DNA from 4 places in the Comamonas sp. A23 genome. Region 2 is predicted to be linked to each of the others. Evidence: predicted binding sites of a transcription regulator. Region 2 holds the regulator's gene; each other region holds the start of a gene.
The links. Region 2 encodes FNR, which switches genes on or off when oxygen is low (the NO sensors DNR and NnrR bind a similar motif). Its sites were predicted from a motif close to TTGATNNNNATCAA; they were not measured.
Positions count from the first base shown of each region.

Region 1: a site for FNR is predicted at 3,679-3,692, ahead of EIC84_RS18305 (hemerythrin domain-containing protein). Genes of this name have one in related genera too.
Region 3: a site for FNR is predicted at 2,160-2,173, ahead of EIC84_RS08910 (DASS family sodium-coupled anion symporter). Genes of this name have one in related genera too.
Region 4: a site for FNR is predicted at 2,197-2,210, ahead of EIC84_RS01175 (OmpW family protein). Genes of this name have one in related genera too.

Region 1 is NZ_RSDT01000008.1:192,163-197,476, forward strand. It holds gene EIC84_RS18290 (magnesium transporter CorA family protein) at 134-1,336, shown strand; gene EIC84_RS18295 (dienelactone hydrolase family protein) at 1,502-2,194, opposite strand; gene EIC84_RS18300 (MarC family protein) at 2,377-3,024, shown strand; gene EIC84_RS18305 (hemerythrin domain-containing protein) at 3,121-3,618, opposite strand; gene EIC84_RS18310 (ABC-type transport auxiliary lipoprotein family protein) at 3,791-4,474, opposite strand; gene EIC84_RS18315 (MlaD family protein) at 4,581-5,314, opposite strand, start outside.
Region 2 is NZ_RSDT01000001.1:364,621-369,934, forward strand. It holds gene ccoG (cytochrome c oxidase accessory protein CcoG) at 1-1,204, shown strand, start outside; gene EIC84_RS01745 (FixH family protein) at 1,331-1,636, shown strand; gene EIC84_RS01750 (hypothetical protein) at 1,894-2,157, shown strand; gene fnr (fumarate/nitrate reduction transcriptional regulator Fnr) at 2,221-2,943, opposite strand; gene hemN (oxygen-independent coproporphyrinogen III oxidase) at 3,212-4,594, shown strand; gene EIC84_RS01765 (sulfite exporter TauE/SafE family protein) at 4,598-5,311, shown strand.
Region 3 is NZ_RSDT01000003.1:120,837-126,150, reverse strand. It holds gene EIC84_RS08915 (alkylhydroperoxidase domain protein) at 1-485, shown strand, start outside; gene EIC84_RS08910 (DASS family sodium-coupled anion symporter) at 495-2,000, opposite strand; gene EIC84_RS08905 (hypothetical protein) at 2,269-2,595, shown strand; tRNA gene EIC84_RS08900 (tRNA-Met) at 2,669-2,745, opposite strand; gene rplQ (50S ribosomal protein L17) at 2,786-3,169, opposite strand; gene rpoA (DNA-directed RNA polymerase subunit alpha) at 3,301-4,299, opposite strand; gene rpsD (30S ribosomal protein S4) at 4,412-5,035, opposite strand; gene rpsK (30S ribosomal protein S11) at 5,125-5,314, opposite strand, start outside.
Region 4 is NZ_RSDT01000001.1:234,826-240,139, forward strand. It holds gene EIC84_RS01160 (VWA domain-containing protein) at 1-686, shown strand, start outside; gene EIC84_RS01165 (hypothetical protein) at 720-929, opposite strand; gene EIC84_RS01170 (DUF808 domain-containing protein) at 1,071-2,090, shown strand; gene EIC84_RS01175 (OmpW family protein) at 2,294-2,908, shown strand; gene egtD (L-histidine N(alpha)-methyltransferase) at 3,267-4,322, shown strand; gene egtB (ergothioneine biosynthesis protein EgtB) at 4,309-5,314, shown strand, end outside.

The DNA.
Region 1 (5,314 bases), on a different contig from region 2:
CAAAATTGATAGCTGTCAGCGCAGGTCATGCTTGCGCCTGAGAGCATTTCAGGCATGATCTGACGGCCCGTGCAGCTTGCACGGGCCGTTTTTACATCTGCTTTTTGCACTGACATCGAGACTGCCTAATCCCATGCGCGTGCTGCATATCTCTCCCCTCTATGCCCAGCCTGTTGACGGACTGCCCACGCAGGCGGCAACAACGGGGTTTTACTGGGTCTCCTGCACACGCTCGGAGCTGGAGGCTCAGCTGCCAGCCATTCAGACCATGTTGGTCAGGCTGGGCGGCTCCGCCCTCGTGGACCTGCATGTCTCCGACCTGTTGAATCCGGCAATCCCTTCCAATTACGACTACACCTCGGTGTACGACGTGCTGGTATTCCGACGCCTGGCCAACGCCCATCTGCCGCCGCTCAGCGGCAACCACGCCTCGCCCGCGTCAGCCGCGGCCTCACCGCCAGGCCTGCCTGCAGTGATGGCAGGCACCGGCAGTGCGACATCCAGCGCCCCGCCTCCATCGCACAACCCGGCCCACAGCAGCCAGCGCGAAGCGCCGGTGCTGCAACGCGTGGAAACCCAGCCCGTGGGCTTTGCGCTGTATGACCAGATTCTGCTGTCCGTGCATCCCGACGGCTGCTTTGTACTGGAAAACTTCTGGCAGCGCCTGATTTCCGGCCCCGCCAAGACTGACAGCCGCCAGGCCAGCACCAAGATGCCCGTGGAGCCTGCCGACCTGATGCTGCGCATGGTCAACGGCATGGTGGACGGCTACCTGGATCTGCGCCGCACACTAACGCGCCAGATCGACCACTGGCAGATGGCGCTGCTCAAGCCCAACAAGCGTTTCAGCAACTGGGCTAGCGTGCTCGACGTGCGCCTGGCGCTGCACCAGTTGGATGAAATCTGCGAAGACCAGCGTGCCGCCGTGCAGGACTGGACCGAGGCGCTGGAGGGCTGGCCGCCCGAGCACACACCTGCGCGCCAGCATGAGCGCGAACTGCTGCGCGTGCGCTCGCGCGACGTGCTCGAACATATAGAGCGCGTGACCCACCACATTCACCGCATGGAGCAAAGTGCTGAGACCGCCGTGCAGATGCACTTTTCGGCGCAGAGCAACCGCGCCAACGACATCATGCGCACGTTGACCACGGTGACGGCCATCTTTCTGCCGCTGAACCTGATTGCCGGCATCTTCGGCATGAACTTCGAGTTCATCCCGTTCGTCCACAAAAAGGACGGCTTCATCTGGGCCCTGGTGGCCATGGTGATCATCACCGTGGTGCTGGTGGCCTATTTCTGGCGCCGCCGCTATCTGGAAAGCGAAGAAAAAGAATGACCCCCTGAGGCGCTTCCGCGCCTTCCCCCAAGGGGGACGACATCCTCGCTGCGCGGCGGCGCTTGCTTGATGTCTCTGATGGGGGACCGCCCAGCGGCAACGGGCTTTAGATAAAAACAGCTGCTTGCGCTTATATATAAAGCACAAGCAGCTATTGTTTTTATATCAACCCAGATGCTGGGCGAAGAAGGCCAGAGTGCGCTCACCTGCCAACGCTGCAGCGGCTTCGTTGTAGGAGCCGCGCTGGTCGCAGTTGAAGCCATGGTCGGCTTCATAGACATGGACTTCCACCTTGGGCTGGGCCTTCTTGAAGGCTTCGACGGACTCCAGCGAGATGTAGTGATCCTTGCTGCCGAAATGGGCCAGCACCGGGCACAGCGCCAGACGGCTGGCTTCCAGTTCGCCCGTCATGCCGCCGCCGTAGTAGCAGACTGCAGCCGAGACGCTGGCCAGATTGCAAGCCGAGCGCCAGGTCATGAGGCCGCCCCAGCAAAAGCCCACCACGCCGATCTTGCCGCCAGGCACCAGAGTCGCCGCATAGGCCACGGCTGCTTCCACATCGCGCAGCGCTCCAGGCTCAGGCAGGGCTTCCACTGCGGTCTTGAGCGCAAAGCCGGCCTTCAAGTCTTCTTCGCTGTAACCCAGCTCCACATCGGGCTTGACGCGGGCAAACATGGCGGGCGCCACGGCCACATAGCCCTGGGCTGCGTAGCGGTCTGCCACGGAGCGGATATGCGAATTCACGCCGAAGATCTCCTGCAGTACCACGATGGCACCGCGTGCCTGGCCCTCGGGCATGGCCACATAAGCCGGGGTTTTTGCGCCATCCACGGCTGTCAGTTCAACAAAGCTGCCCATTGCGAAGCTCCTTAACATGGTTCAAAAGGGAAATCCGCGACGCGGCCGCCAGCAATGCTGTAATGGCTGATGCCGCGTCGATGATTCGGCCATTTTTTCACAGGAGTGTTGATGCAAGCTATCTCAGCCCCACAAAAGGCCGACAGTCGCAAGAAGCCCCCCATGCCAGGAGGCGAGCTGTAATGGATATCAAGCCGCTGATCACCCTGGTCGCCATCATCAACCCGCTGGCCATCGTCCCGTTCTTCATCCACTACACGGCCGGCTTCGACGCCGAGCAGCGCTGGCAGACGATTCGCACCGCCGCCTTTGCCGCCTTCTGCGTGATTGCGGTCTGCGCCCTGCTGGGACTGCAGATTCTGCAGTTCTTCAATATCTCGCTGCAAAGCTTTCAAGTCGGCGGCGGCCTGCTGCTGCTGATCAGTGCGATGAACATGCTCAACGCCCGCCCCGCCGAAGACCGCCCCAACAATGCCACGCTGGCAGCCGGCGTCGAGAAGGCCGCCGAGGGCAACAGCATTGCCGTCGTACCGCTGACCATTCCGCTGCTGACCGGGCCTGCCGCCATGTCCACCGTGGTGATCTATGCCGATCAGGCGCGCACCATCTGGCAGCATGTGGCACTGGTCGGTTATGGCGTGGTGGTGGCCGCTGCCATCATGGTCTGCTTTTCATTGGCCCACCCGATTGCCCGTGTGCTGGGCAAGACCGGCATCAATGTGATGACCCGGCTCATGGGCCTGATTCTGGCAGCGCTGGCCATCGAGGTGATGGCGGGAGGCCTGATCAAGATCTTCCCCATCCTGGCCTCCCCGGCAATATACCCTTGACCCCCTGAGCGGCTGCGCCGCTTCCCCCAAGGGGGACGGCAGCTTCGCTGCGCGGCGGCTCTTGCTCGCTGTCTCTCGCCTTATCGCGTGCCAGTTTCAGGCAGTTACCACTTCCATTTTTTCAGCTTCACCACAGGCACCACCGCAGCCGGTGATCGGCTCCGCAGGCAAAGCCTCGGGCACCAGCACCGCGCCGGTCACCGGGTCAAAGCCCGCGCGGCGCATGTGCAGGGCCAGGGCGGCATCCATGTTCTGCGCATGGTGGCTGAACCACGGACCCAGCTCGGCCGCCATATGGCGGATCGTGGCCAGATCGCCCTGCCCGCCCTTGACCGCCCCCTCGCGCAGCACGGCCAGCACCACCTTGTGCTGCTGGCTGTGGCAGTTGCCCGTGGCAAAGCCCGTGGTCTGCATCCAGCGGTCTTCCTGATCGAAGTGCTGCTGGGTATGGGCAATCAGCTCGTCCCAGAGCGCGCACAGCTGCTCGTCGCCCGCAGCTTCCACCTGGGCCAGCAGGGTGACGAACTCTTCATGCACCGCGTCCATGACGGGAAAATCCAGGATGAGAGCGGCATTCCATTCGAGGCTGGCCATGGCAGTTCCTTGTGCGAGGTTGAGGAACTGGCAGCTTAAGAACAAGGCCCGGCCCGGCCATTGACCCACATCAGCAAAGCAGCTGCGCGCGAGTAGGCAGGACTTGCCCGGAATCAACAAAGCCCTGCATGGCAGGGCTTTGGGAGCGGAAATGCCTGGGACTGGTCGGGCCCTAGCGCCCGTAACCCTGCAACCAGCGGCTGAGCTGGGCCGCAGCCTCGTCCACGGCGCGTGCCATGGCCTGGGCACCGCCGGCTGCGTCGGCCGAGGCAGCCGGAACTTCGACCGTGAACACCTTCTGGCCCAGCAACTGGTTGCCTGCACTCTCGCCGGCACCGATCAGGCTGGCGCTCAGGCGCAGCAACGCACGGCTGTTGCTGGCGTTGTCGAAGACCTGGCTGAACTCGTCCACCGTCACGCGCAGCTGCGCAATCGAGCGCTTGTCGGCCTGCAGGGGGCGGACATTATCCTTGCCCGAAAGCACGGGGCGCTCCAGCCCCAGGCGCATGCGCAGGCGCTGCTCCACCATCTGAGCGGGAGGCAGGCTCCAGCGCGCGTTCTGGTAGGCACGCAGTTGCTGGCTGTCGCTGTAGTTCAGACGGTAGAACATGGCCGTCAGGCCCTCGGGCAACCCCGGCGCCTGGACTTCGGCCAGCACCAGCGGTACCGGCGCCACGGAGGGTGCGGCCGCATTCGCGGCCGGCACTGCCAGGTCGGCCATGCCCAGGTCATATCGCACCGGTTGCGTGGGTGCCGTGGGCAGGCCCGAGCAGGCGGCGAGCGCCAGTACCAGGGAAGAAGCGCCCAGCAATCGCCATGCTCCGCGGCCGGTGAGTGAAATCTTTGTGTCTGCCATATTGATTCCTTTGGGACTTAGGCCAGTCAGAATGAGTAGCAGGCATTTCCATCGAAAAGCTGCCTGCCCGATCCGAATTGGCGCAAGTCGTGTCCTTGTTGCTTCTTCACTTGGCCGGAGCCACGAAACCGGCCTCGCCGGGGCCTGGCAAGCCCATTCCCTGGCCGTAGATGACGGATTGCGGGTTGTCATTGAAGCGGCCCGCGGCCGCGCCCATGCTGCGCGCGGCGCGCGAGACATCGTCGGCCGCGCCGTTCATGCGCGGCAAGGTGCTGCGCCCCAGCGACTCGGCCGCCTGCGACAGGGCCTGCGTGCCCTCGGCAATCTGCTGCAGCGGGCCATCGGGGGCATTGACCTTGCGCACGGTCTGCTGCAGATCGGTCGCCACGCCCGTGGCGGCATTGCCGGCCTTGGTAAGGGACTGCAGGGTCTGGTGCGCATCTGCCGTGATCTGTGGAAAGTCCTTGGCCGTCTTGTTCATGGTCTCGGCCAGATCCTTGATCCCGCCGGATGCGGCAGCGATATTGTCGAGCGCCACGCTCACCCGCTTCTGGTTGTCCTCACCCAGCATGGAATTGAGGCGGCGTGAAATTTCGTCAACCCGCTCCAGCAGCACCGGCCCCTGGTCGGCCAGCATGTTCAGCGGCGATGACTTCATGGGCAGGCGCGGCAGGCCGCTGGGCCCGGGCTTGAGCGGTTGCGAAGACTTGCTGTCATCGTCGAGCTGGATATGGGCCAGCCCCGTCACTCCCTGATAGCCGAGCTGGGCGTAGGTGGCCGGCGTGACCGGCGTGTCCTCGCCCACGGCAATGCGAATCAGCACATTGCCGGAAATCTGCG
Region 2 (5,314 bases):
GCGCTTCTATCTGTTCGGACTGGTGCTGTACCCGCAGGACTTCATCTATCTGACGGGGCTGCTGATCATCAGCGCACTGGGGCTGTTCCTGTTTACCGCCGTAGCCGGGCGTCTGTGGTGTGGCTTCTCCTGTCCGCAGACGGTCTACACCGAGATCTTCATGTGGATCGAAAGCAAGGTCGAAGGCGATCGCAGTGCCCGCATGCGTATCGACAAGAGCGGCTGGACTTTGGAGAAGATCTGGAAAAAGTCGCTCAAGCAGTTTCTCTGGATCGCTCTGTCTCTTTGGACAGGTTTCACCTTTGTCGGCTACTTCGTGCCCATCCGTGAGTTGGGTGTGGAGTTGATGGCCTTCCAGGGCAGCTGGCAGATTTTCTGGGTGGCGTTCTACGGCTTCGCCACCTACGGCAACGCCGGCTATATGCGCGAGCAGGTCTGCAAGTACATGTGTCCCTATGCACGCTTTCAGAGTGCCATGTTCGACAAGGACACCATGATCGTCAGCTACGACGCCGAACGTGGTGAAGCTCGCGGCCCGCGCAAGAAAGATGTCGACTACAAGGCACAGGGCCTGGGGGACTGCATAGATTGCAAGCTTTGCGTTCAGGTCTGCCCCGTGGGCATCGATATCCGCAAAGGGTTGCAGTACGAATGCATCGGCTGCGGTCTGTGCATCGATGCCTGCAACTCCGTGATGGACAAGATGGAGTATCCGCGTGGCCTGATCCGATTGACCACTCAGAATGCCGTCGCCAAGGCCTGGAAGCAGGTGCAGGTGATTCGCCGCATTTTCCGCCCGCGTGTGCTGATTTACTCGGCCGTGCTGGTGGCCCTCAGCGCCGCCATGATCGCCAGTCTGGTGCTGCGCGAGCCGCTCAAGGTCGATGTGATTCGCGACCGTGCTGCGCTTTCGCGCATCGTGGCGGGCGGCAAGCTGGAGAACGTCTACCGTCTGCAGATCATGAACGCCACCGAGTCCGAGCAGCGCTACCGTATCAGCGCCGTGGGCCTGGAGAATCTGGAAGTCGCATCCGAGCAGGAAGTGAGCGTTGGCCCTGCAGAGACGCGCGGCATTGCGGTGCGGCTGCAGATTCCGTATGGCTCAGCAACTCCAGGCTCGCACCCCGTACACTTCAATGTGGATGCAGTGACTGCCGGAGCAGGGCGTATTTCCGAGAAGACGGTGTTCCTGGTGCCGCGTTAATGCCAGGTCTTGACGGTCTTCGTGAGCCATCACGGAGGCCGGACAAGGGCACCGCCAATCGGCAACAATTTATGCCACCCTGCCGTGTGTGTCTGGGTGGTCAGAATTTTGGAAAGAGGTTTCATCATGTCGGCAGCACAAGCCAAGGTCTCGCAAACGGCCAAGATCATCCACCCCGAGGACGGCAAGCCCTGGTGGAAGTTTGCCCATGTCTGGCTCATCATCGCCGGCCCGGTGATCGTGGTGATTGCCGGCTTTGTCACCGCATACATCGCACTGAGCAGGCCTGATCCCGTGATTGACCCTGACTACTACCGCCATGGCATGGAAATCAACCAGCGCCTGAGCGAAAGTGAAAAAAGCCTGGCCCCAGCAGTCACCGGCCGCAATCATGCGGCCACGCCAGCCAAGGACCATCCGCTGGATCGCTGAGCGCTCCGGCGCTTGCTCCGCCAAGGTCGCTTTTGCGGCCTTTTTTGTTGCCGATATCAAAATCAGAGCGTGTTGCGCATGTTCTGTCTAACGTTGATGTAGAAGCAAATAGTTTTTTGATATCCAGATGGCGCAGGATGCTACTGAAAAGAGAGTGGTTCAGGGTTTCCCGCCACGGTGCATGCCCGCAGTCCTGCATGAACGGTCACCACTGTTGTGCAAAATATGACCAAGCCCACAGCCCAAGGAGAATCAGGATGGATGCTCGACGCTGGATGTGGATTGTCTGGCCGGCCTTTCTGGCGGCGGCAATCATGGAGATGGTGGTTTTCGCCTTTGTGGACCCGCTGGATGTGCACTGGCTGGGCTCCCCCCTGGACTGGTCGCGCCAAGCCATCTATACGGTCGCTTTTTTTGCCTTCTGGGTCGTGACCCTGATCGGAGGTGCGATGACGGTGATGCTGGGTCGCTCCGTCAGCGATCTCAATGGCGGCATCGTTTCCGAGCCTCTGCCCGATTAATTCGCACAGACAAAAAAGCCCGCTGTCCGCGGGCTTTGTCTTGAGAGTGTCTGTCGACTCGGTTCAGTTCTGGCATTGCTGGCTGTTGACGATGCGTTTGAGCGCCTCGGTATCCAGGATGCGCAGGTGGCGCTGCTTGACTTCCACAATGCCTTCCTCTGCAAATTTGGAGAAAGTGCGGCTCACGGTCTCGAGCTTGAGGCCCAGGTAACTGCCGATTTCTTCGCGCGTCATGCGCAGCACCAGTTCCGACTTGGAAAAGCCGCGTGCCGACAGGCGCTGAACCAGGTTCAACACAAAGGCCGCCAGGCGCTCTTCGGCACGCATGCTGCCCAGCAGCAGCATCACGCCATGCTCGCGCACGATTTCGCGGCTCATGACCTTGTGCACATGGTTCTGCAGGGCCGTGACCTCGCGCGAGAGCTGCTCCAGTTTGTCAAACGGCATGACGCAGACCTCGGCGTCTTCCAGGGCCACGGCATCACAAGTGTGGTGGTCGTTGACGATGCCGTCCAGACCAATGATTTCGCCAGCCATCTGAAAGCCTGTGACCTGGTCGCGTCCGTCTTCGGTGGCCACGCTGGTCTTGAAGAAGCCGGTTCGAATGGCATACAGCGAGGTGAACTCTTCGCCATTGCGAAACAGCAGACCGCCGCGCTTGACCTTGCGGCGCGTGGCCACAATCTCGTCAATGCGCTCCATTTGTTCATCGTCCAGGCCCATGGGCATGCACAGTTCACGCAGATTGCAGTTGGAGCAGGATGCTTTGATGGTCTGAAGATTCATGGGCTTTTTGCAACGGCGCAGACAGACACGGAGTGGAGAGTCGCGCTGGTCATTGACCTCGTGGTTGAAGATGAGATGGATCAAATTGTCGCAGCACTTGCCTTGAGGTCTCTTGATTTTCATCAAGGACAGGGTGATTGCCTTGGGGCACATTGCCTGTATTCGTTCAAAAACATGCGCTTTTGCCTATTTTGGGCATGATTTTCAGGATCTGATTTCCATTGAAATCTGCTCTATACAGAGTGTGGGCGCACCCTAACTCCCAGTTATGACCGCAGTCACGCCTGAGTTGCTGAGCCGCTTTGATATCCCCGGCCCACGCTACACATCGTTCCCAACAGCCGACCGTTTTGTTGAGGCTTTTGGTGCAGACGACTACATACTGGCACTCAAGCAGCGCAAGACGCATTCTGGCTCGCGCGCTTTGCCCCTGTCCGTTTATGTGCATGTGCCGTTCTGTGAGTCGCTTTGCTATTACTGCGCCTGCAACAAGATCGTGACCAAGCATCATGAGAAGGCTGCCGAGTATCTGGACTACTTGAGCCGTGAGCTGGCCATGCATACCGAGCATTGCGGCAAAGGCCAGCTCGTAAGCCAGCTGCATCTGGGCGGAGGCACACCGACCTTCTTCAGCGATGCCGAGTTGCAGCAGCTGATGGTCTTGATGCGTGAACATTTCAAGCTGGATCCCGCGGGCGAGTACTCCATCGAGGTCGATCCGCGCACCGTCAGCAACGAGCGGCTGAGAGCTCTCAAGGACATGGGGTTCAATCGCCTGAGCTTTGGCGTGCAGGACTTTGATCCCGCGGTGCAGAAAGCGGTGCACCGCGAGCAGCCCGCCGAGCAAGTCTTTTCGTTGGTGGCCGAGGCGCGCCGCCTGGGCTTTGTTTCCATCAATGTGGACCTGATCTACGGGCTGCCCAGGCAGACGCCCGAGTCTTTTGCGCGCACGCTGGCACAGGTCAATGAGCTGCGCCCCGATCGCATTGCACTGTATGCCTATGCGCATCTGCCCGAGCGCTTCAAGCCGCAAAGGCGCATCGAATCGGCAGACCTGCCCATGGGGCAGGACAAGCTGAACATGCTCTCCGGCGCAATTGATGCATTCATGGATGGCGGCTATGTCTATGTAGGCATGGACCACTTTGCGCTGCCTGACGACTCTTTGGCCATTGCCAAGCGCCAGGGGCGCCTGCATCGCAATTTTCAGGGCTACAGCACCCAGCCTGATTGCGATCTGATTGCACTGGGCGTATCGGCTATCGGCAAGGTGGGCGCGACCTACAGCCAGAACGTCAAGACTCTTGAAGAGTATTACGATGCCGTCGATGGCGGCATGTTGCCCGTGCAGCGCGGACTGGCACTTTCACGTGACGATCTGGTGCGCAGAGCCGTCATCATGTCCATCATGTGCCAGGGCTCCGTCCTGTATGAGCCCATGGAGCAGGCCTGGCTTATCAATTTCCGCGAATACTTCGCTGCGGAGCTGGATGCGCTGGCAGAGATGCAGCGCAACGGCTTGGTCGAGCTGTCCGCCGAGGGCTTCAAGGTCACTGGCCTGGGCTGGTTTTTTGTGCGCGGAGTAGCCATGCTGTTTGACCGATATTTGCAGGCCGACCGGAACCGCGCCCGCTTTTCGCGCATCATCTAGCGCATGTTGTTTTCGCTGGTCTGGACTGCTTTGATCATGGGGCTCGTGGGTGGGCCCCATTGTCTTGTGATGTGCGCTGCCCCCTGCAGTGTGGTCACAGCAGCGAAGCCTGTCGGCGGCGGGCAGCCAGTTGTCGTGCTCGGCCTGCAAAAACGCCAATGGCTGCGTACCAGTCTGTTTCATCTGGGGCGCATCGCTGCCTATGCCCTGCTGGGCGGGATCGCGGCCGTGGCCATGGAAAGTCTGGCCTGGCTGACCAGTCAGACAACGGCATTGCAGAGACTTTGGACGCTGATGCATGTGGCGGTCATGGCCTGGGGACTGGCCATGGTGGTGCAGGCGCGGCAGCCAGCCTGGCTGGAGCGGGCGGGGCGTTCCGTCTGGGCCAGGGTTCAGCCCTGGGTCACCGCGCCAGGCGGCAGTCTGGCAGCAGGCTTTGCCTGGGCACTGATGCCTTGTGGTTTGCTGTATTCGGCTGTGTTGGTGGCGGCCTTGAGTGGCGGCGCCTGGCAAGGGGCTTTGTCCATGGCAGCCTTTGCCGTTGGTGGTGCACTGTGGCTGCTGGCGGGTCCCTGGCTGTGGCAACTGGGACAGTCGCATGTCAATGCATTGCGGGCCAGATGGGGCACCAGAGTTGCAGGTCTGATGCTGATTGGCGTTGCGAGTTGGGCTTTGTGGATGGACCTGGTCTACAAACCCAGCCTTTGGTGCCGATAAGTC
Region 3 (5,314 bases), on a different contig from region 2:
ATGCAGGCCTGGTGGACGCGGCGCGCGCGCGTTCACCCTATTTCCGGCTGCTGGCGCGCGACCCCGACACGCTGGGAGCACGCACGCGCACCGACAAGGACATCTTCTACAACCCCGACGCCGGCCTGCCGCGCGCCGAGCGCGAACTGGCAGCAGCTGCAACCTCACGCACCAATGGCTGCATCTACTGCGCTTCGGTACATGCGCGCTTTGCCACGCGTTTCTCGCAACGCGCCGCCGATGTGCAGCGCCTGCTCGATGAAGGTCCGGGCACCGACCTGGGCCCGCGCTGGAACGCCATCGTCGCCGCCGCCGTGGCCTTGACGCAGACGCCGCCCGCACTGGAGTCCAGTCATATCGATGCGCTGCGCGCCGCCGGCCTGGATGACGCGGCCATCTCCGATGCGCTGCAGGGCACTGCCTTCTTCAACTGGGCCAACCGGCTCATGCTGTCTCTGGGCGAGCCCCTGCGCACGAGCAGCTGACAGCGCGGCTCACCACAGCCCCAGCAACTTCCACCAGGCGCTGCCGACGACAGCGAAGATCAGCAACTCCAGCACGCACATCGCAGCCCCCACGCGCCACCAGACACCTAGAGTCACATAGCCGCTGCCGAAGATGATGGGTGAAGTGCCGGTCGCGTAGTGCGTCAGCGTCATCATGATGGCCGAACCGGCCGTCATCATCAGCATGAAGGGGACGACGTAGTCAGCCGGGATCAGTTGCGCGCCCACGGTCAGAAAGGCCAGCATCATGGCGCTGATATGGGCCGTGGTGCTGGCAAACAGATAGTGCGAGAAGACGAAAACGCCCACCAGAATGGCGGCCACGGGCAGCCAGTCCAGGCCGCTGGCGACGATGGCGCTCTTCAAACCCTCGGCAAACCAGGCGACCACACCGAGCTTGTTGAGCTGCTCGGCCAGCATGACCAAGGCACCGAACCAGATCAGGGTGTCCCAGGCGCTTTTCTCGGACAGCACATCATCCCAATCGATGGTCCCCGTGATGATCAGGGCGAACAAACCGAGAAAAGCCACCACGGTCGGGTCCAGCGTGAACGCCGGGCCGAACAGCATTTGCGGCACATTCGCCCATAGCAACAGCATCACGCCGAAGGTGCCGAGCATCACGCGCTCCTTGCCTGACAGCGGGCCCATGCCTGCCATCTCGGCGCGCGCGTACTCCACGGCATTGGGCGTGGCCTTGAGTTCGGGTGGCGACAGCAGATAGATCGCCAGCGGCATCAACAGCAGACACAGCAGCCCTGGCAGCAGCATGTACAGAGCCCAACTTGTCCAGCTCAGGTGCAGGGACTGACCCGTGGCCTTGGCCACCAGGTCCACGACCAGCGGATTGGGCGCCGTCGCAGTCAGGAACATCGCCGAGGTGATCGGATTGGAATGGTAGTTGACCAGCGCCAGATAGGTCCCGACCTTGCCTTGCGTTCCCTTGGCCGGATCCGATTCAAAGGCATTGGCGATGGACTTCATGATCGGATGCACGATGCCGCCGCCGCGTGCCGTGTTGCTGGGCGTGAACGGGGCCAGTACCAGCTCGCAGATCGCGAGTCCGTAACCTATGCCTATGGTGCGCTTGCCCATCAGCGCAATGAACAGCAATCCGATGCGGTTGCCGAGCCCCGTCTTCTTGAGACCGCGCGATATCAGAACCGCCACCACGATCAGCCAGATCAGAGGATTCGCAAAGCTGCTCAGCGCATCCGTGATCGCACCTTTGGACGAACTGGAGGTGACCTGGGACAGCGACACGATGACAATCGCCATCAATGCCATCACGCCTATGGGCATGACCTTGAGGATGATCGCCACGATGGTCGTCAGAAAAATGGCCACCAGTTGCCAGGCCTTGCTGTCCAGTCCCGCAGGTACCGGCGTCAGCAGCAGACCGGTCAGCACCAGGGTGGAAATCAGTGCAGGCACGACCCGAAACGGAACGGCCGATTTGAAGTAACGGAACATCGAGACGATCTTCTCGAACATAGAAGTCCTTTTCTTTACCTGCAGCGCATCGAGACACCATACCTCAGCTCAGCAAAAGCCAGGAGTCCCCGACGGACATTGGCGCTCGGGTCACAGACTGGCATCATGATGCAGTGCCGCATGGCTTCGACTCCAGGCCGACTTTTACGTTACCAAAGTTTGATCGACGGCAAGACTTGCAGAAGCAAAACCAATGGCAAGACCTCGTACATGTCAGTATTCAAGCATTGGGCACATGCCCATGGATTCAGCAGGAGAGACACTCTAAATGCCAGCGAACCGATTCCTGCCCGATGAATGGGAAAGCCGCCTTGAAGAAATAGATCTAGCGATACTGCATCAGGCTGCTATCTGCAAGATCCGGCTGCTCGACCCCGGTGCCGTCGAACGCGTGCTGGCCAACGATGCCGGCATCTGCGGTGCCGAACATGAGACGGCATTCAGGACCTTGCGCGGCCTGCTATATCTGCACTACACCGAGGTACTTCATATCAGCGAGGTACTGAGCCCGGAAATCGCTCAGGTGATTGCCAGCCGGGTGCGCGAGCATCTGAGCCGGCGCTCGGGCACAGCGTCGGGAGGTATGACGAGCTGATACCAGCGCTGCCGCCCTTCAATGGAAAATGGACAAAAAAAAAGGTCACGACATTGTCGTGACCTTTTCAATTTGGTTGCGCGAGAAGGATTTGAACCTCCGACCTTTGGGTTATGAGCCCAACGAGCTACCAGACTGCTCCATCGCGCGGTATTTCCAAATTATAGCAGGCTTTGCAGCCTGCCCTGGCTTATTCAGCTGCTGCAGCGGCTTCTTCAGCGCGCTCAACCAGTTCCACATAGGCCATGGGAGCGTTGTCGCCCACGCGGAAGCCCATCTTCAGGATACGTGTGTAGCCACCGGGACGCTGAGCGTTGCGGGGACCCAGCACGTTGAACAGCTTGGTCACGCTGTCGCGGTCGCGCAGGCGGTCGAAAGCCAGACGACGGTTAGCCACGGTATCAACCTTGGCCAGAGTGATCATGGGCTCGATGACGCGACGCAGTTCCTTGGCCTTGGGGACCGTGGTCTTGATTGCTTCGTGCTCGATCAGCGAATTCATCATGTTCTGCAGCATTGCCTTGCGGTGTGCAGAAGTGCGGTTCAGTTTGCGGAGGCCGTTGCCGTGACGCATGGTGCTTTTCCTTTGCTCCCCGTTTTTATCCGGAGATCTTTTCTAAATTAAATCAGGCAGCCGTATCAGGTACTGCCCGAGGCACTTGGACTTTGCCGGATCAACTCCAGCAAAGTCCTCTATTGTAGCAATTAACGCTTTTCCAGGCCAGCGGGTGGCCAGTTTTCAAGCTTCATGCCCAGAGTCAGACCGCGGGAAGCCAGAACTTCCTTGATCTCGTTGAGCGACTTGCGACCCAGGTTGGGAGTCTTGAGCAGCTCGTTTTCGGTACGCTGGATGAGGTCACCGATGTAGTAGATGTTCTCTGCCTTGAGGCAGTTGGCAGAACGCACGGTGAGCTCGAGCTCGTCCACAGGACGCAGCAGGATGGGATCGAACGACGTGGCAGCGCCGCGGCCACCGGCAGGAGCGTCGAACACGCTGGCGATATCGCCACCGTCGAGCTGGGCAAACACTGCCAGCTGCTCCACCAGGATCTTGGCGGATGCACGCACTGCGTCTTCAGCGGTGATGGCACCGTTGGTTTCGATTTCCAGAACCAGCTTGTCCAGATCGGTACGCTGTTCCACACGTGCGGATTCGACAGCGTAGCTCACGCGCTTGACGGGCGAGAACGAAGCGTCGAGCACGATACGGCCGATCGACTTGGTCGATTCGTCACCGTAGCGGCGCACGTTGCCGGGCACATAGCCGCGGCCCTTTTCCACCTTGATCTGCATGTCCAGCTTGCCGCCTTGCGACAGATGGGCGATCACATGATCAGGGTTGACGATTTCTACGTCGTGGGGGGTCTGAATGTCACGGGCAGTGACAACACCTTCGCCATCCTTGCGCAGGCTCAGGGTGACTTCGTCACGATTGTGCAGCTTGAACACCACACCCTTGAGGTTCAGCAGGATGTTGGTCACATCTTCCTGGACACCGTCGATGGAGGAGTACTCATGCAGCACCCCAGCAATCGTCACTTCCGTCGCTGCGTAACCCACCATGGAGGAGAGCAGAACACGGCGCAGGGCATTGCCCAGCGTATGACCGTAGCCACGCTCAAACGGCTCCAGAACAACCTTGGCACGGTTGTGACCAAGTTGCTCGACATTGATTGTCTTGGGCTTCAGCAAATTCGTTTGCATGCAGACTTCCTCTCAATACCCTCGGCTCGTTACACCGGTAAGGCTGGTGAAGCACCCACGGCGCGATGCCTCGCGCCGTAGGGACGGTTTACAGAAATGTCGCTGCTAAAGATTAACGCGAGTACAACTCAACGATCAGGGATTCGTTGATGTCAGCTGCGAATTCATCGCGGTCAGGAGACTTCTTGAAAGTACCTTCTGCCTTGTCAGCAGACACTTCAACCCATGCGGGGAAGCCCACTTGAGCAGCCAGTTGCAGAGCCTCGACCACGCGAGCTTGCTTCTTGGACTTTTCACGCAGGGCAACCACGTCGCCTTCCTTCACGGAGAAAGAAGGAATGTTCACGGACTGGCCGTTCACAGTGATAGCCTTGTGCGACACCAGCTGACGTGCTTCAGCGCGAGTGGAGCCGAAGCCCATGCGGTACACGACGTTGTCCAGACGCGATTCCAGCAGCGACAGCAGGTTGGCACCAGTGTTGCCACGCTTGCGGTCAGCAGCTTCGAAGTAGCGGCGGAATTGCTTCTCCAGCACGCCGTACATGCGCTTGACCTTCTGCTTTTCGCGCAGTTGCAGACCGTAGTCGGAAGTGCGCTGACCGGAAGTGCGGCCATGCTGACCAGGCTTGGTGTCGAACTTTGCCTTGTCTGCGATGGAGCGACGTGCGCTCTTCAGGAACAGATCGGTGCCTTCGCGGCGGGAGAGTTTTGCCTTAGGGCCAATATAGCGTGCCACTTGATTTCCTTTGTGTCATCTACCGTGCGCAAACACGGGAGCCGCCCGCGATGCAAATGCACCTGGGCGGCGGTGGGCTTGATAAAAAATTAGATACGACGACGCTTTTGAGGGCGGCAGCCGTTGTGGGGAACCGGAGTCACGTCCGAGATGGAAGTGATACGGATACCCAGAGCACCCAGGGCGCGAACCGAGGATTCACGGCCAGGACCGGGACCCTTGATTTCGACTTCCAGGTTCTTGATGCCCTGTTCGATAGCAGCACGACCGGCCACTTCC
Region 4 (5,314 bases), 130 kb from region 2:
GCCAGCGCAACCGACGCCCGCGTCATGCAGAAATCGACTGGAATCGCACCATACGCGCCAACCTGCGCCATTGGCAGCCCGAGTACAAGACCATTGTTCCAGAGACGCTGATCGGTTATGGGCGCAAGGCGCGCCGCCCGCAGCGCGAGGTGATTCTGTGCATTGACCAGAGCGGCTCCATGGCTAACTCGGTGGTCTATTCCAGCATCTTTGGTGCGGTGATGGCCAGCCTGCCGGCCGTAGCCACCAAGCTGGTGGTGTTTGATACGGCCGTGGTTGATCTGACGGAAAAGCTCGACGACCCCGTGGATGTGCTGTTTGGCGTGCAACTGGGCGGCGGCACCGATATCAATGGTGCGGTCGGCTATTGCCAGGGACTAATCAGCGAGCCGCGCAACAGCATTCTGGTGCTGATCTCCGACCTCTACGAGGGCGGTGTGGAGTCGGGCCTGCTGCGCCGCGCCAACGAGCTGGTGGAAGCAGGCGTGCAGTTCATCACGCTGCTGGCGCTCAGCGACGAGGGAGCTCCGGCCTATGACGCGGAACTGGCGGCCAAGCTGGCGGCACTGGGCGTGCCCTCGTTTGCCTGTACCCCCGATGCCTTTCCACAGCTTATGGCTGCGGCCATCCGTCGCGACGATGTGGCAGCCTGGGCGGCGACACAGGGCTTCAAGACCAGCAAATAAGAAGACTGCCCGAAGAAGGCTGCTTGTTGGGGCTCAGCCCGGCAGAATGACGCCGAGTTTGGCCAGCCTGGCGGCCATCACATCACGGCGGCGCGCGGCCTTGGCAGCGGTTTCGCTGACCGTTGCAATGGTCTTGGGGCCTTTGCCTGCGGCGGCCTTGACCAGCGCGGCCTTCTTGGCGGCCTCTGCGGCAAGTTTGCGGTAGCTGGCAATCAGTTCGGCATGAGCGATGGCTTGAGTCACAGGGTTTCCGTTCGATGAGGGCGCTCATTGTCGCTGCAAAGCCAGGGTGTGGCGAACGCGCAGCTGATTGGCAATTTCCTGTCGCAATCGTGGCATGGTTTGCAGGCATGATGGCGATTTTGCAAACCAGCGGGAGAAGCGATGGCAGGTGCCGGCCTTTTGATGTTGCTAGACGATATTGCTAGCTTGCTCGACGACGTGGCCTTGATGACCAAGACCGCGGCAGGCAAGAGCACGGCAATTCTGGACGATGTGGCTACCCAGACCAAGGTTGCGGTGCAGAAGACGGCCGGCGTGCTGGGCGATGACCTGGCGCTCAATGCCGAGCAGGTTACGGGAGTGAAGGCCAACCGGGAGCTGCCCGTGGTCTGGGCGGTGGCCAAAGGTTCGTTGATGAACAAGGCCATCCTGGTGCCGGCGGCGCTGTTGATCAGCGCTTTTGTGCCCTGGTTGATCACGCCCTTGCTGATGGTGGGGGGCGCGTTTCTCTGCTTTGAGGGCGTGGAGAAGATCCTGGAGCTGTTTCACAAGCATCAAAAGCATGATGCGCATGATGCCGTGGTGGATGCCGAGGAGGCGGCACATAAAGGTGTTGCGCCTTCATCGGTGCGTGCCGCGCGTGAAAAGCAGATGGACCCGATGGAGTACGAGAAGCAGAAGGTCAAGGGGGCCGTGCGCACGGACTTTATCTTGTCGGCCGAAATCATGGCGATTGCGCTGGGTACGGTGTCCGCCAAACCCATCTGGGAGCAGGCCTCGGTGCTGATCGCTGTAGCTCTGGCCATCACCGTGTTCGTCTATGGACTGGTGGCCGGGATCGTGCGCATGGATGACGTGGGCGGCTGGCTGATGGCCAAGAGCAGCAGCGCTGCCAAGGCCATGGGCCGTGGTCTGATTGCTTTTACCCCGTGGCTGATGCGCGGGCTGTCCATCGTGGGCACGGCTGCCATGTTCATGGTGGGCGGTAGCTTGCTGGTGCACGGCATAGAGCCGGTCGAACATTGGATAGAGCAGGTGATTGTGCCCACTGGCGGTATTGTTGCAGCGCTGGGACCGGTGTTGGTGCATGTGCTGGTTGGGGCCGTCATTGGCGGTGCGGTTGTGGTGTGCGTGGAGTTGTGGCACAAGCTGCGACCAGCCAGGGTGGCTCATCCGAATTGACGACTACCATCACTGCTGACGCAAATTTTTGCGCTTCATCAGTATCCTGGGCGGACGTGGCCGATGGGCAACGTCCGCTTTTTTCTTTGCGGTGTTGGTGTGTGGGTTGACCTGGGACAAACCCGTGTGGCAGTGGCTTTGTTTCAATGGATGCCAAGGGATGCAAAGCATTGCTCTCACCCAATTCTTCAAGGAAAGAACCCATGAAAAAGACTCTGATCGCGATTGCTGCTGTTGCCAGCGCCCTGACGGCCGGTACCGCTTTTGCCCAATCTTCGTTTGACGGCTCCAGCCCTTGGCAGGTTCGCGTGCGTGCTCTGCATCTGGACAGCGACAACGGTGGCGCTGCCGGAGACGCAGGCGTGAGCATCAACAACAAGTGGATGCCTGAGCTGGACGTGTCCTACTTCTTCACGCCCAACATCGCGGCAGAGCTGGTGCTGACCTATCCTCAAAAGCATGATGTGCGCCTGAATGGCGGCAAGATCGGTTCGCTCAAGCATCTGCCTCCCACCTTGCTGGCACAGTACCACTTCACCAACTTTGGGGCCTTCAAGCCTTATGTGGGGGCCGGCGTGAACTACACACGCTTCTCGAACGTGGACATCCTGGATGGTGCCGTGACCGTGAAGAAGAACAGCTTTGGCGGCGCGCTGCAGGTTGGCTTCGACTATGCGCTGGACAAGAACTGGTCACTGAACTTCGATATCAAGAAGGTGTATCTGGGTACCAAGATCACAGGTGCAGGCGTGTTTGAAAACACCAAGTTCAAGGTTGACCCATGGCTGGTGGGCGTGGGCGTGGGCTATCGCTTCTGATAGCTTCACGGCAAAGAGTGTTCTTGTCTGCGGCCTTCTTCCCGCAGGCGAGGCACGCACCGCAGGCTCTGCGGTGCATCGGAGTCAGCAGGTCGGCATGGCCTGATGACTTCGGAGGCTAGGGTGTATGTTTAGATCGGTATTCCGCCAGCGCGGGGTACCGATTTTTTTTGCTGAATTCTTTGACCAGTATTGACTTTGTCAGCATTGCTGCATGTGCATGCAGTAAAAGGATCGCTGGCTTCAGTCCTACTTCTGCCGATTGCCGGCCGCGCTAGGCTGAGGGTCTAAAGCAGGCTTGGCAGTGATGGCGCGGGCAATGGCTGCATCGCGCGATCAGCTCATCAGGAGGATCAGCATGCGCGCGACACCGGACAGGCAGGCAGCATCGATAGAGTTTGCATCACGCGCAGGGCGCATTCCATTGCCTCTGGCGTCCTCGTTGAGACCTCCACCGCTTCAGGACGAGGGTTGCAGCTTCATGGACGCGTATACCCCCCCGACGCATCTGCGCTATGAGCTGGCGCAGGGGCTGATGCAGCGGCAGGCGCAGATTTCTCCCAAGTTCCTATATGACGCGCATGGCTGCGCCCTGTTTGAGCAGATAACCGAGCTGCCCGAGTACTACCCCACAAGAACCGAGGCTGCCATCATGGCCCGCTATGACCTGGAGATCGCCCAAGCCATGGCGGGTTGCCAGGTGTTGATAGAGCTGGGAGCGGGCAATTGCGAAAAAGTGCGGCGCCTGTGCCGCAGCGTGGGGCCGCAGCAGTTTCTGGGAGTGGATATTGCGGTCGAGTTTCTGCAGGCCGCTGTGGCCAGGCTGGAGCACGACTTCCCGCGACTTACGGCTCGTGCGGTTGCTGCGGATTTCACGGGGGACTGGCATTTGCCGTCAGGCGTGCCACAGACGCGGCGTGAGCTGTTCTATCCTGGCTCCTCGATCGGCAACTTCGATACGCAGCAGGCTTTGCATATGCTCGGACATATGCATTCACTTCTGGGGGGCGACGGCGGGCTGCTGATTGGCATTGATCTGCCCAAGCCGGTATCGGTTCTGATAGCCGCTTACGACGATGAGCAGGGCGTCACAGCCGAATTCAATCTCAATGTGCTCAATCATGTGAACCGTCTGCTGGGCAGCGATTTCAATCTTCAGGACTGGGCGCATGAGGCGCGCTTCGACAGCCGGACATCGCGGATAGAGATGCATTTGCGCGCCCGTCGCCCCGTCATGGTGTGCTGGCCTCAGGGCCTGCGCTATTTTGCTCAGGGCGAGACCATCCATACGGAGAACAGCTACAAATACCCGCTGTCCGATTTCCTCTCCATGCTGGCTTGCGCGGGATTTGCCGCGCCCAGGGTCTGGACCGATGAGCAGCAATGGTTTGCCGTCATTCATGCCCATGCCTGAAACCATGGCGCGGGCATTTTTCATGACACCTGCTGCCGGGGACTGGATAGTGCTGGCGCAGCAGTTCGAGCGGGTGAGGGCCTGCACGCAAAAGCTGGCTGCGCCCTTGTCTGCAGAAGACGCCTGTGTGCAATCCATGCCGGACGCCAGTCCTGCCAAATGGCATCTGGCCCATACCAGCTGGTTCTTCGAAACCTTTGTACTGGCCGTGCACCAGCCAGGGCATCAGGCTTTTGACGGCAGTTTTCGCATGCTGTTCAACTCCTATTACCAGCAGGTGGGGGAACGCCATCCCAGAGCCCAGAGGGGCTTGTTGACCAGGCCGGCTCTGGCGCAGGTCATGGCTTATCGCGCTGTGGTGGATGAGCAGATGCTGGCGCTGATGGCCGCCATGAAAGAGAAAAGTCCGACGACTCAGCAGGCCGTTGCTCAGCTCGTCGCATTGGGCTTGCAGCACGAGCAGCAGCATCAGGAGTTGATGCTCACCGATATCAAGCATTTGCTTTCTTGTCACCCGCTCTGGCCTGCTTATGCGTCAGATGGGGTGGCAGAGGAGAATTGCGTGCAGGCCTATGCTGATCTCACATGGCTGCCGCTTGAGGCGGGCATCTACAGCATGGGTCATGGCGGCGGCAGCTTTGCGTTTGACAATGAAATGCCCAGGCACAGTGTCTATGTGCAAGCTGCGCAGATTGCATCGAGGCCCGTGAACAATGGCGAGTTTCTGCGCTTTGTGCTGGATGGCGGCTACAGCCAGCCTCAATGGTGGTTGGCCGAAGGCTGGGACTGGTGCCAGGCCCAGCAACTGAGCCACCCCTGGTACTGGAGGCAAGCTGAAGATGCTGCGGGTGATGCGGGCTGGCAGGAGTTCAGCCTGTATGGCGTGACGGCTCTGCATGCACTGAGGCCTGCCTGCCATATCTCCTATTTCGAGGCTGATGCCTATGCGCGCTGGGCCGGGGCGCGCCTGCCGACGGAGATGGAGTGGGAGG